One region of the Bacillus sp. ISL-47 genome, then DNA from elsewhere that is predicted to be linked to it. Evidence: riboswitches for the same ligand, from Rfam matches in the RefSeq annotation. Region 1 holds a riboswitch; the other holds the start of a gene.
The links. Region 1 has a riboswitch for cyclic di-GMP ahead of J7I93_RS08805 (response regulator). Riboswitches for the same ligand answer to the same signal wherever they lie in the genome.
Positions count from the first base shown of each region.

Region 1 (7,017 bases):
ACGGTCTATTGGACCCGAGATGAGGTCGAGGCGCACAGGATTAAGCATAACAAGGCAAAAGACAAGAAATCCATTAATAATGTTTGGCGCTCTGATTACGATGCGATGGCTATGAAAACGGTTCTTAGAAATATGCTAGGCAAATGGGGTATCTTGTCCATCGATATGCAAAAAGCATTCTCAGAAGATGAGCAGGAGCGTGAGGTAAAAGATATTACGGATGAGGCCAATGAGTATGATGAGCCAATTCAGTATGACTCTCCAAGCAAGGAAGAGCATGTATCAGATGAAGAGCCTGAAATTATTGATACGGATCAAAAGAAGAAAAAAACTAGCAAAAATATGTCCGCCCAGGAATCATTGGACATAGATTTTGAAGATGCAGAGTAACAAAACAAATGTCCTCCTTCCAGCATGGATCTGGGAGGAGGCTAGAGATAAAGAACAATTGAAAATGCTTGTTTTAGAGTATATGCGGAGGTATTCGGATTACAAAGTAAAAGGGGTTAAAAACGGATTTGCTGTATGTGAGAGGGAGTGAATCACATGTTTGTTAAGACCATTCGTATTCCAAATGGAGATGTATTTTCAAAGTATTTTATATTCAAATGTGAAACTATCGGGGAATCTGATATGCGTGCCATGTCATAAAAATGTCCATAGGAAGTAGGTGATACGGTGCCCGAAAGTTATCCATTTCCAACCTATTCAGGATTATTAGAGCCGAAACATTACAAAAAAATTGGATCAGCATTGTGGCTTTTTCTCTGGTGCGTCAGTTCCACTACAAAAGAGATTGAACGAGATGGAGTAACCTGGGGCATCGTGTTAGGAAATAAGCCATTGAAACGCTCAGAGTTGGCAAAACCTTTTGGAGTTAGCGAAAGAACTGTTCAAAGGTGGCTGGATGACCTAGAAACACATGGTTACATAAAGATCACCAGAGCACCTTATGGATATATTATAACTGTTAAAAACTCTAAAAAATACAGCAAAGAGAGAGTGGACAAAAACGTCCAGTCTGATGGAGACCGGACAAAAACGTCCAGTCCAGAGTGGACAGAAATGTCCAGTCATGTGGACAAAAGTGTCCACTCTAATAAAGATATTACAAAGATAAATAATACTACTATTACTATTACTAAAGAAAATGACCCAGTAGATATTATTGCTGAAAGATTCATAGAGTTACGAACGATACAAGAAGGACGTTCTGTTTACCCAACAACAAAAGATTATGAAGCAATCGCCCGGATTGTCGCCCGTGGTATGCCGTTGCCACAAACAATCAAATTGCTTGAACAGTGTTTTGCTGAATATAAAGAACGTCAGCCAAATGGAGCCATTAAAGCCTTCGGTTACTGTGAAAAATACATCATGGATCATTATGAGGCCTTAGTAGCAAGAGAACAGGCAAAAGAAGCAGCTAAAAACGTTAAGCCTTTTAAAAGCAATAATTCTTATAAACCTAAGGGTATGCGATCCAAGCCAATACGTACGGAAATGCTGCCAGATTGGTTTTATGAAAATGAGCAACCAAAACAACCGATAAAGGAAAAATCACCTGACCAAATTGCTGCCGATAAGGCTGAACTTGATGAAATGCTGAGGAAAATGCAAGAGCGGGAAGTGCCTAGCAATCAAGATGAGCTGGCCCGTAAAAAGGCAGAACTAAATGAAAAGCTAAAAATATTAAGATCAGGGAGTTGAAACCATGGGGATCCTATATGAATCCGTTATGCAACAGAAAAGGAATATCCTCATCAAGAGATTGTCAGAACTTAATATTTATAAGGCTCAGTCAGGAAAGAGAATCCACGATTGTGATTACGAGGAACTGAAATATGAGCTTGTACTGGCATCTTTTCGGGAGATTAATACAGAGGCTACACAAAATAACTGGTTTTGAAGGGAGATATGAAAAATGACTATCACAAATGTTAAATTAGTTACTCGCTGTCCAAAATGTCTGGCCAAGGGGACAGTGATAGGACATCGAAAAAACCTCTTATTACTTGAATGCAGGGACTGCAATACACGCTGGAATACTTACTCAAAGACTTGCAAGATTTGTGGAAAGCCAAATTATTTCTACATTGAGGGTCCATGCGTGAAATGCTACTCGGAAAAACACAACGCCATATGATTTTAAAAGCAGCGAAGCTGAGCTTGCTGCTAAGTTTCCTCAAAAAAAAGACCCCTATAAAGAGGTTGTTTAGCTGACAAGCTTATTTAATGCGGGGATTAATTCATTAAAGTACGGTTTTACAATAAAATCTTTAGCACCATAATTTAAAGCTTCCACGATTAATTTAGATTGTCCCATTGCGGAGCATATAACAACTTTTGCATTTGGATCAAGATTCTTGATCTCTTTTAAAACAGCCATTCCATCTTTACATGACATTGTTAAGTCTAGTAATACGATATCTGGGGAAGACTTCTTGAAAAGTGATATAGCTTCGCAACCATCAGAGGCTTCAGCAATTACTTGATAGTTGCCTTCAGACAAGGTTCTTTTAAGTATTTGTCTCATAAACATAGAATCATCAGCAATTAGTACTTTATTAATCATATCAAACTCCCTTTTTGAAAATTAGGCAAATTTAAGAAAGGAGTTATAAGAGATTTACGAGATTGATAAATCTCGGTAACCCGGCTGCCTTAGCTTTTACCTTACACCCGTGGCTTTGCGTCTTTTACTTTCATAAAATTTGCCATTATAGGTATATTAACACAGTGAATATAGTGGAAAACGACAAAATGTGACAAAAAATTGATAATTTCGTGACTTATGGATTATAAATTTCGTTGGTGGTGAGGGAATGAAGCAATTAGACTTATTCTCCTTTGCCCTTGAAGATCAGATAGCTGAACTAAAACAAGGCGAAGAGTTGGAGTTTTACAGAGGGATGGAACGGCTGCTGATCCGTCATCATGAAAAATACAAGGGCGTTTGTCATTATCAGGGACCTGATTTCTCTGGTGTAGCATTTCATCTTGATGAAAGGGAAGGATTAGATTTGTTTGTTGCCAAGATAAATAGGTGGCTGGAAGAGTAAGACAAGGAAGCAAAAGAGTAAACTAGGTATTCTTTCGAATTCTAAAAGTATACTCCCTGCATTTTTTGTAAATGTTAAGAGAAAAACAAGGGAGGATTTTTAGTTGGAATGGATTTTTTATCTATACCTGATAAATACGTTTTTTATCTTAATCATAGCAATTCGGGATGTACGTAGGCCTGCCAAGGCTTTGAATTGGATAATAATCGTCCTTCTTTTTCCTATCATTGGTTTCTTGCTTTATCTTAGCATATCAAATCCTAAGTTTATTCATCGGAAAAGATTGACCTCTTCTAAAAGTGAATCGAATAAATTACCTGATACATTTGGTGATTCAGCATCGGTAATCGCCGATGCTTTACGGCCCTTCACTGTGAATGGGCTACGAACGGGCCAAGTCCAAGTATTTGACAATGGAATAGCAAAATATAAACAACTCATTGAATCCCTCCAAAAAGCCCAAAAAACGATTGATCTGGAATATTTCATATTTAGGAATGACCAAATTGGTAATCGCATCACAGAACTGCTAATCGAAAAAGCAGTAAATGGAGTGCGGGTTCGTTTTATGAGAGATGGCTTGGGGAGTTATAAATTTCCGCGTGAAAAAATCCGACAGATGGTCAAAGCAGGGATAGAATGCCGTACAATATTTCCTTTACGATTTCCTTGGATCTTTTCTTATTGGAATTATCGGGATCATTGTAGAATTGTCACAATTGACGAAAAAGTAGCTTTTACTGGATGCATGAACGTAGGATATGAATATACAGGATTGAAGCCTGACGTTGGCTACTGGCGGGATACCCACTTGCAAATCATAGGAGATGCATTGGTCGATTTACAGACTGTCTTTGATGTTCATTGGAATATGGCAGTGCCGGAAAAAATAAAATCAAATACTAACCCGAAAACAAAGTCTGATGTAATCAATCCAATCGGCAGAGAAGATCATGTCAGATGGTTAGCCGAATTGGGATCAGAGTTGAGCACCCTAGATTATAATGAGATAGACATATCGCCAAAAACAAGGACATTGCAAAAAGCGTATATCCATACGTTGGAAGGAAACCCTGGAATTCCTACCCCATTTATTCGTCAAACTTACTTTATATGTATAACACAAGCGACTAAGACTATTGATATAACAACACCCTATTTTGTACCGGAAACAGATATTATTATGGCATTAAAGACAGCAATAGCTCGAGGTGTGAGCGTAAGATTGCTGGTTCCTCGCCACAATAATCAAAAAATCGTGGGTTTTGCAAGTCGTACTTATTATGGGGAACTTTTAGAAGCTGGTTTACAAATCTACCAGTACGACAAAGGAATGATTCATACCAAGGTGTTGACTATAGATGAGGAGATTGCTGCCGTAGGCTCAGCAAACTATGATATGAGAAGTTTTCGACTGAATTATGAGGTATGTCAAGTCTTGTACAGTGCAGATGTGGCGAGGGAACTCACAGATCAGTTCGAACGTGATCTAATTGACTCTATTCCATTAAATATTGAAGACTTGCTGGAACGACCCCTGACCGAGCGGATTGTTGAACAGAGTGCCCGCCTGTTTTCTCCATTATTATAAGTTGATAAAACCGGTATTTTTTATCTTTCTGATTTTAATTTAGCTTACATGTTGTAATATAAATATTTTAAAACATGAGGATTTTTGAAATCGAGTGAAATATAAAATGGAGGAATAAACTTTGGGTGAAGTTTTTTTTGGTTTACTGACAATCAAAGTCATAGTAGGTTTTGTCACCTTATTTTTTATCATTATCATAACCGGTAGAACATCAATCTCTCAGTTAACCCCGTTTCACTTAGTTTTTGTATTAGTGCTTGGAGATTTTTTAGGAAATACCATTTATGAAAATAAGGTAGGGATTTTTCACTTTTTATATGCCATCGGATTGTGGACGCTTCTCATGTTGGGGATAGAGTTCTTGACTCTAAAAAATAAATCGACACGTTCTCTCTTATTGGGGGATCCTAACATCATTATTCGGGATGGTGTAATGGATAGAAAGTTACTTAAAAAGAACAAATTGGATGTAAATCAAGTATTAAGTATACTTCGACAAAATCAGGTTTTTTCTGTTCGCGAAGTCAAATACGGTATATTGGAAGCTAATGGGCAAATAAGTATATTATTACAATCGAAGTATCAAAAACCAGACAAGCAAGACCTCAGTCTTCTAGAAAGTCCAGTATACCTCCCAACAGCGTTAATTATAGATGGGGAAGTATTAAGGGATAATTTACATGAACTCGGATTTGATCAACAGTGGTTAGATAATCAATTAACTACCAATGGCTATGATAATGTTAAACGTATACTCTACGCAGATTGGCGAGAAAATGAAGGAATTCATATTAGTCCATTTTAAAATTTTATTAGGATATTAGCATATGTTTGTGAATGGCCATTTGGATTTTAAATATTAATTCAGTGTTTTTATAAAAATTGAAACAGAGAATATGTATCTCGACTCTTATTTGAAATTTAAAATGTTATCTGCATTTTGATTGATACTTGAAAATTAATTTATCAAGAGATTGACTGTTTCTTATAGTTTCAGGGTCATCTAACCCTTTCCTTAATCCGGTTTCAATAAGCACTTTTCTATACAATTTAATCTTTTTTCTAAGCTCTCGGCAGAAATTACACATTAATTTGCTCCTTTAAATGATAAAATTACAGGAACTATTATTTCAGATAAAGGGAAAATATTGAATGATTTCGACAAAACTTGTCTATAAAAGACAAAAATTAGTAATAAGAAAAAGCCAGGATTTCTCCCGGCCGACCTAATATAATTTTAGCACTTGGGAGGGATTCCTGGTGAAAACCAATATAGAAAAAATGACAACTGAAATCGATAGTCGATACCCCGCCGAGAGAGTTCGGTAAGCAAGTTATATCCTGGTAATCAGGGAAGCCTTCTCATTATGAATTAAACTACTCAAATAAGATATGATCATTTATTCCATAACTTGGATAGATTGATGGGGACTATTTCTTCCCCATTAATTTGTTTATGTATTATTGGATTTTGAAAAGGGTTGTAAGCATAATTTTCACTACCATATTTTGAATTGCGAGCACGGACATCAACACCGAGGACACTTCGAATCATTTTGTGGTATGTCATAGCTGTTCATCTCCTTTGTATTTATTAGATTTATTATTTTTAATTGCTCAATAAAAAATTCATAAAAAAACAAAATAAGTCTACTGGAACAACCAGGGGCACTGAATGGCGAATTAAGCGTTGTTTGGTGTCCATTTTTATTATATCCAAAGGAGTGTTTTTAATGAAAGAAGCTGCCAGCAAACAAATTGAATCCATTCTTAAGGATTACCATTGGATGATGAACTCTATAAAGATACTCAGGGACTCAATGAAAGATGCAGGGGAAGAGCTCACAGCTCAATATGGAGATGAGGCTGGGATGCCGAAAGCTAAAGGCTCCACAAGTGATCCTGTTTATAGAGAGTGTGTACGCAGAGAGAGAAGACATTCAGTTATTCATAAGTACGAGGCAAAGATTTCTGTTATTCAGGATCGGATGCATCTTATTACAGATGATAGAGAAGTGGAGGTTCTCTATTGGCTGCTTGAAGGGAAAAGTTATCGATGGATTGCTATGCATATGGGTTTGTCTCATACCCACATTGGACGTATTAAAGATTCAATTGTTAAGAAAATGAGTGAATATGTTCCAAATGGGACAATCGGGACAAATGATACGAAATTGCTAAAACATAAATCTGCTTGCTAAACTTGAAGGCAGGACGGGGAGGCGGTAATAAGCTGCTTCCTCTATATTTGTTCGATGATACATATTCAAGTGAATTATTTACAGGAAAATATCTCCTTTTGTCGAATATGGTGTAAAGGGGGGGTGTAATAGATGAAAAAATTCAAAGTAAGATTTAGCTTCG
Region 1 covers NZ_JAGGQS010000022.1:54,986-62,002, reverse strand. Annotated here, with positions in the region: gene J7I93_RS08820 (recombinase RecT) at 1-390, shown strand, start outside; partial or broken gene J7I93_RS08815 (hypothetical protein) at 679-1,488, shown strand; gene J7I93_RS08810 (hypothetical protein) at 1,715-1,909, shown strand; gene J7I93_RS08805 (response regulator) at 2,216-2,575, opposite strand; cyclic di-GMP riboswitch class I at 2,647-2,729, opposite strand; gene J7I93_RS08800 (hypothetical protein) at 2,826-3,062, shown strand; gene J7I93_RS08795 (phospholipase D-like domain-containing protein) at 3,166-4,653, shown strand; gene J7I93_RS08790 (DUF421 domain-containing protein) at 4,775-5,458, shown strand; gene J7I93_RS08785 (aspartyl-phosphate phosphatase Spo0E family protein) at 5,583-5,741, opposite strand; gene J7I93_RS08780 (helix-turn-helix transcriptional regulator) at 6,387-6,854, shown strand; gene J7I93_RS08775 (hypothetical protein) at 6,987-7,017, shown strand, end outside.

Region 2 (7,786 bases), on a different contig from region 1:
GGCTTCTCCTTTTTTTGGGTGGAGTATGGGAGTAATGATGGTGATTGAACCACTTCGGCTGAGCCAGCTTTTCAAACGGGATAAAAGCTGTTTGCGATCCTGAGGCTCGATATAGTGAAGCAAATTGTTAATCATAATCAAATCTGCCTCATATTCAGGTGTATAATCATAGACATCGGAAGCGATGATGTGAATATTTTGGTAGTCTCGGCAATTATTTTGGGCTGATTCAGCCACTTCTTCATTCATCTCTATTCCTGTCAGGTCAGCAGCGGGAAACTTTTGGCTGATCCTGGTCAAATAGCCTCCTTCTCCACAGCCAATGTCAATAATCCGCCTTATCTTGTTTTTACGGATTGTTTTTAAAAGCCGCGGCAGGGCGAGCTGTTCAAGAAGTGAGGAGGTTCTCGCAACTGTTTGCCCATGTTCTTCATGGTTAAAAATGTTTCTCTTATTAGAACGAAGCAGTTCCGGATATGAAAGCAGTGTTGGGATATGAAGCTCCATCATTTCTTTCAAAATGATCCCTGTAGACCGGGGATTATCCGGTGTCGAGGGCAAACTGAATTTGGACGCAGTTTTAATTTTATCCTTCCCTTTCTTTTTTAAATGGCGGATGGCCAGTCCCACCTCCACCCATCTTAAAAGCAGCTCTTCCTGCAGATTCCTGCTTGATGCCACTTCTTTAACTGTGCTCCATTTCCTGAACTGTGAAAAAAGATCAAGCTCGAAGCCTACATAAGCATGCCAGCTATACAGAAACGGCTGGTTTTTTTTCATCCAATTCCTTGCCTTAAGTAAACGTACATATTCCTTTATCATCTTTGTCCAACCTTCTTTCAGCTTTTCCAAGGATAGTCATCTTTTTCTGTGTAAAAGTAATTCCTTTTTGCCTTCGAGGAAAGGCCTCTATTTCTTGCAGGCAGCATCCCCGCCTGTACAAAGCGGTCCAAAGCCGATTCGGACCAGTACCCAAGCCCGGAGACATTCAGCATTTGTTTAAATTGAAGTGTCTTGTCCCTTTCCATTTGCTTCAACCCTTTCCGGCGAATTCCAGTAATGAATCGGTTGGAATAGGAGTAAACCAAAGCGGATAGGTGGCTGAGACTGATCATTTTTTCAGCCCGCGGCTTTCGGACTTTTTCATACCACTTCAGCCTGCCGGGTGAAATTCTCCCGGTTGAATACATACTTTCATACAATTCCCCAAGGATATCAGCATCCTGGATGGCCATATTCATCCCCTCGCCGGCCATTGGATGGACCGTATGGGCGGCATCACCCAATATGGCGTACCTGCCATTCACATATTTATCAGCATAAAAAGCTGTCGGAATCATTAGCTGAATATCACTCCAATCCTTCAGCCTTGTTACGTACCCCTTCAATTCCGGAAAAAGCTCCAGATAGTTTTGATGAAAATGGTCGATCCCCTTTGCGTGAAACTCCTTATAACTCCCCTTTGGAATCAGGTAGACAGACCTGACCTTAGCTTTGGGCAGCGGAAATAAACCAAGGAACCGTTCATCTTTTGAAATGATTTTTCCTTCATCCAGCGATTGAGGCCTTGGAAAAGTGACAGTCAAAAAATGATGGTTATAATCTATTTTTTTAATTTTGCTATTCATTTCTTTTCTGGTAATAGAGTTCCTGCCTTCTGCACCGACATAGAAATCAGCCTTTACAAAGAGCCTTTCCTTCCTATTCTTCCTCTCTACTATTAAACGCCCATCACAATAGCCTTTTCCGAAAGCACCGGATAAGTACTGAAAGTTCGGATACTGCAGTGCCTGGCTGAGGAGAATTCTCTTCAGCTTTTCATGTTCGATCATAACGGCATAATCATAGTCTCCCGGCAGTATTCTATAGTCCATAAAAAACTCATTTTTTCCTTCCTCAAAGGCAATCCTGGAAAAAGAAAAACCATTACATTGAATATCTTTCAGAACATCAAGCTTCTCGAAAATTTGCAGGCTCTTCGGCTGCAGGAGCTCTCCTTTATAAATGGAAGATGGCTCTTCAAGCTTTTCAATTACCATCACATCGATCTTCGACCTGGCAAGTTTCAGCCCGAGCGTCAATCCCCCAATCCCTCCTCCAACAACAGCTACCTCGGTATTCAAGGACATACTTCCCACCACCTTTGCCCTTTATTTATCCTCCTTTTTAAAAAGCAAAACCAATGGATATGCTGATATTACAGTGTTTGGAAGATTTTTATAAACCGTTCTAACGAAAAAAGGAGTATGATTAGGGAAGGCACCTTTATTTTCAAATTCCTATTTAATCGATAAAATAAAGACATACGAAATAATTCTTTGATCCATCATGGACAATCTATATAGCATTTTATTTGGAGGCATTTCTATGAGAGAAATTACTGTAGAACAATATATTCAAATGGATAAGGCAGTTCCGGTTGATGTAAGGTCTCCAATTGAATTTGAGGAGTGCAGCATTCCAGGAGCTGTGAATGTACCGCTTTTCACCAATGAAGAACGTGTGGAAATTGGTACTCTTTATAAAAAAGAGGGCTCTGATGCTGCTAAATGGAGAGCGATGGAGATGGTTTCACCCAAAATCCCATCCATGCTCGGTAAGATTCGGGACCTGAAAAATAAAGGCTATCAGCCTGTTATCTACTGCTGGCGCGGCGGCATGCGCAGTAAATCTGTAGCCACCTTTTTGGCCTATGCAGGCGTGTCTTTCCCTCGTTTAGTTGGGGGATACAGAGCCTACAGGCAATATATTCTTGAAAATACAACTGGGTTAATTCCTGATCAATCAGTCGTTCTTCATGGCATGACTGGCGTGGGAAAAACGGATGTACTAAAGGTTTTAAGTGAGAGGGGTTATCCTGTCCTAGACCTTGAAGAAATGGCAGGACACCGCGGCTCGATCTTCGGCTCCTTTGGAATGGGTGACGGCAGCAGCCAAAAAACCTTTGATGCGCTGCTGTATCAAGCACTTTCAGAGGTTAAGGGTTCTCCATATATCATTATGGAAGCAGAGAGCAAGCGAATCGGCAAGGTCGTTCAGCCAGATGAACTGCTGGATACGAAGAAAACAGGTATCCACATCGATATGTATGCAGGTATGGAGTCCCGTGTTCAGCGTATTCTCAGAGATTATGTTGAGCCCTATCAAAAGGAAGAATGGTTCAAACCTAAAGTAAGCGAAAGCCTTTTATTTATCAAAAAAAGACTCAAGGACTATGATATACGTGCCCTGCTTGATGAAGCTGTTGAAAAGGAAAATTATCCACTGTTCATTAAGCTATTATTGGAACACTATTATGACCCTCGCTATGCCTTTAAGCAGCATGACTACGAAGGTCAGTTCCATCATGTTAACGCTGATGATGTTAAAGCAGCAGCCGAACAAGTCATCAAAATCATTGAAACACAAAATGCTCCCGTCCTGTGACGCGGAGCATTTATTATAAAAATATCTATATAATTTGGTTATTGCTGTGGTATGATAATAATATTGAACAAATCGTTCTTAATATGGAACCTTTCTGTGAATTCTGCTATAATCATATTACATACAATAATAAGGTGTGTGAGGTACAATGATCGGTGATCGTGTTAAAAAACTTCGCCAAGAAAAAAGAATGTCCTTATCCGAGCTTGCTGAACAGGCTGGTGTGGCCAAGTCTTACCTAAGCTCTTTAGAACGCAACCTGCAGACAAACCCATCCATACAATTCCTTGAAAAAATTGCAGGTGTATTGAATGTCCCAGTAGACCATTTAATCCATGAGCAAATCAACAAGGACGAGCTCGACACGGAATGGATGAAAATCGTAAAGGAAGCGATGGAATCCGGTGTTTCCAAAGAGCAATTCCGCGAGTTTTTGGATTTTAATAAGTGGAGAAGCGAACAGAAATAAAATTTTTTGAGCCTGAATTTTTTTCAGGCTCTTTTTTATAAAAAAACCTTTACCATTACCAATAAAATTTCGTTTACCTGGCCTTAGTTAAGACTTCCTTCGCTTCATTTTTATGTAGAAATTCACGGATTTCCTCTTTTTCAAGGCCTAAGTTTTTTGCTTCCAAGATCAGCTCCATCCATTCCATATCAATTCCATCCATTTTTAAACCTATTGCCGCCACAACTATTCCCCCCAAAATACATATCGTATTCCAGGCAATCCAGCCATCCTAGTATTTCCCCTAATACCTTAGACCTGTGACTTTGCGTCCTCATCTTTCAATGAGTTTGCCTTTTTCTGTACCTTTTTACTCATTATCTTTTTCCTAATAAATGTATTCTACTATCATGATATTGATTATGTTGTCATAATATGTCAGCTTCCCGCTGTTTTTTAAATATTTAATTAACTTACAATTCGACATATTCTTTTTAAATACTAGGTGCTCTGGCCTAAATATGATATGAGTTCTTCAAGACTTTGCCATTTCTAATAAAACGATGTTACATATAGTCGAATTCTTTTCTTGTATAGTAAGAAAGTCCAACCCTTTTTTTATAATTTTCATTAATTTGCTTAAATGAATACTTTAATGGCTTTTTATTCTTTCTGTAAATGACATGGATCGGCTCCATCGTCATGGCATCCAAAAAATCATTTTCCGTTAAATCATTTCCGCAGCAAGGACAGTGCCAATGCCCAATTTCACTGCTGCTGAAGGTTGGGCTACCGCATTTATCACAGTTCTTTTGATACATAGAGCACCACCTTTAAACCTATTGATTTAATGAGGTTCTGATTTCTCCTCTCCCGTTCAAGTTTGTAAGCAAAAAATAAACAGAGATGAATCTTAGTGCTTTATAACGAACAGGTAATCTGAGTATAGTTCATATTATCTATTTTGAAAAATTCTAAAAATGGCTGTTTTTTCTCTAAAAAGAACACTTTTTGTTCTATTACTCTAAATACCTTCGTTTATCTCACTATTCTATACTTTTTATTGAACGGAATGTTCGTTATAATGAATATATATTTTCTTATAAGGAGCATTATGCCTATGGTAGGTAGACGCATTAAAAATTTGAGGATCAAAAAAGGGTATTCTATTAATGAACTCTCCGAAAAAGCCGAGGTATCCAAGTCTTATTTAAGCTACATTGAAAGAGGCATCCAAAAGAATCCCTCTTTGCAGGTACTATCAAGAATAGCTAAAACGCTTGATGCCAACCTTGAGGATTTATTGGAAGAAAATAAAGATATGATAGCAGACCTAACATCCCTGGATGAGGAATGGGTCAATCTAGTAAGGGAGGCTATACGGCAGGGGATTACAAAGGAAGACTTTACCTATTATTTAGAGTTTATTAAGTTCAAGAAAATGAATGAAGGGAAAGGATGATGGCTTTAATTTATTGACGTACCTGTAGCGTCCTCCTTCTATGCTATCTTGTAAACAGTAAGGGCGGCTTATGTTGCTTAAAGAAAAAGCCAAGCCCATCATTAGCAGATAAAGCCTGGCTTCTCTTTTTTTCTTATTTATTATTCAGGCTGACGGCAATTTTAGAGCCCACTTCAGCATTATGCTTAACCAATGCAATATTAGCTGTCAGGCTTGTGCCATTCGTAAGTTCCTTTACTTTTCCAAGCAAAAACGGTGTTACTCTTTTACCTGAGATATTTTTTTCCATTGCTTCTTTTAGTGCCGTTTCGATAACCCCTGTGATAAATGATTCTTCCATTGCATCTTGCTCAGGTATTGGATTGGCAATGACAAGGCCGCCTTTTAGGCCCAGTTCCCATTTGGTACGGATCATTTCGGCAGCTTCTTCCGCAGTATCCACTCTGTAATTTACATTAAAAGGACTAGTGCGTGTATAGAAGGCCGGTAAAACATCTGTTTCAAATCCAACAACCGGGACGCCATGTGTTTCCAAGTATTCAAGGGTTAACCCAATATCCAGGATGGATTTTGCCCCTGCACAGACAACAGCAACATTCGTTTGGGCAAGTTCCTGAAGATCTGCTGAAATGTCCATGGTGGTTTCTGCCTCGCGGTGTACCCCGCCAATTCCGCCTGTCACGAACACTTCGATCCCTGCCAGCTGGGCACAGATCATCGTAGCTGCTACAGTTGTTGCACCGTTTCTCTTTTTCGCCACCAAAAACGGCAGGTCACGTCTGCTTGCCTTTTCTACATCGGTGCTTTGGGCCAGAAACTCCAGCTCCTCATCAGATAAGCCAATTTTGATTTTCCCATTTAAAATAGCAATGGTTGCAGGCACTGCTCCATTTTTACGAATAATTTCTTCGACCTCTTTTGCCGTCTGTACGTTCTGCGGGTATGGCATACCATGTGAAATAATTGTTGATTCCAATGCAACAACCGGTTTATTATCTTTCTTCGCTTTTAAAACTTCTTCTGAGTACTCGAGCAAGTTTTCCAACATGATGTCTCATTCTCCTTAGTTAAAGTATTTTTTAAAGGTTTCCTGCAAGCGTGTGTTGTTTAAATTTGGATTCACGGTTTCAAGGGACTGCAGGGCCAGCATGGAGCAGGTCATGCCGATTTTGCAGGCATCTTCAGTGCCCAAGCCTTTTAAGTGGCCAAATATGACTCCGGAAACAAGCGAGTCGCCAGCACCCGTAACTTCTGCAACGTTTACTTTTGGAGCGAGCAGAACTCCCGCTTCTCCCTCGTTTGTATAGTAAATCAGCCCTTTATCGCCCCTGCTGATCACGACCTTTTCCACACCTTTTTTCATGATCTTTTCAGCTGCCTTGAAAAAATCGCCTTCACTGCTGATTTTCATACCTGTTAATGCTTCTGCTTCATCTTTATTGGCAATCAGCCAGGTAACACCATTCAGGTTTTTCGGCAGATTTTTAATTTTTGGAGCTGATACTGGTGTGATACAGAGGGGGATATTCTCTTCATAACATCTGGCTATGATCTGCTTTAACACCTCAGGAGGGTAGTTGGTATCCAAAATAACCATTTCGGATGAGGCAAGATAGCCCCACTTCTTCTCAACAAAATCCTTGGTAACGTTTTCATAAATGGTCATATCAGCTAGCGCCACTGCCATTTCCCCATCATGGCCAAGCACCGCCGTATAGGTACCGGTTGTAAATCCCGGCAAGGACTGCGATGGTGTGATATCAGCAAAGGCTTTTGTATACTCCAGCAGCCATCCCCCTTCTGGATCATCCCCAACTACCGTCATCAAGCCGACATCACAGCCGAGCCTTCCAAGGTTTTCAGCTATATTGCGGGCAACTCCGCCGCTTGATTGTGAGCTCTCAGCGGGATTTGAGGTTTCATACTGAAGCTGTCCTGTAGTTTGAATTTTCCTGTCTACATTGGCGCCGCCTATGCAGAGCACTTCTTTTCTCTCAGGAAGGACATAAGCTCTTCCTAAAATCTTCCCCTGCTTTGTAAGCGAAGAAATATACCCAGCTACTGCAGATCGTGAAAGTCCTGTCTTTTCAGCCAGCTCATTCTGTACAATAAACGGATTCTCTTTAATCAGCTGCAAAATCAATAACTCTTTATCATTCATAATTGACCAGCCCTGTCTTTATAAACTTTTGTTTATATTATAAACTTTTGTTTATATTATAAACTTTTGTCTATTAGTTCCACAAGTGTTATTTTTCAAAAAATTTTAATAGTCTCCTTTTCATTCGCTAGTTTAGATGACCTATTCGCTAGAATAATTATTTATTTGCTAGTTTTCGAATTTCTTCGCTTAGTTCACAATTAGCTGCGACACATGCTCAAATCCAATAAAAAACTCCCGCCATAAGACGGGAGACTTCTAATCAAGCAACATGATCATCATTTTTAAT
Region 2 covers NZ_JAGGQS010000025.1:2,261-10,046, reverse strand. Annotated here, with positions in the region: gene J7I93_RS09785 (class I SAM-dependent methyltransferase) at 1-822, opposite strand, end outside; gene J7I93_RS09780 (FAD-dependent oxidoreductase) at 840-2,129, opposite strand; gene mnmH (tRNA 2-selenouridine(34) synthase MnmH) at 2,368-3,426, shown strand; gene J7I93_RS09770 (helix-turn-helix domain-containing protein) at 3,575-3,895, shown strand; gene J7I93_RS09765 (anti-repressor SinI family protein) at 3,969-4,118, opposite strand; cyclic di-GMP riboswitch class I at 4,149-4,239, opposite strand; gene J7I93_RS09760 (hypothetical protein) at 4,441-4,695, opposite strand; gene J7I93_RS09755 (helix-turn-helix domain-containing protein) at 4,995-5,336, shown strand; gene J7I93_RS09750 (pseudouridine-5'-phosphate glycosidase) at 5,470-6,384, opposite strand; gene J7I93_RS09745 (carbohydrate kinase) at 6,400-7,497, opposite strand; gene J7I93_RS09740 (alanine/glycine:cation symporter family protein) at 7,760-7,786, opposite strand, start outside.
Region 2: it holds a riboswitch for cyclic di-GMP, as region 1 does, so the genes downstream of both, J7I93_RS09765 (anti-repressor SinI family protein) here and J7I93_RS08805 (response regulator) in region 1, are expected to answer to the same signal.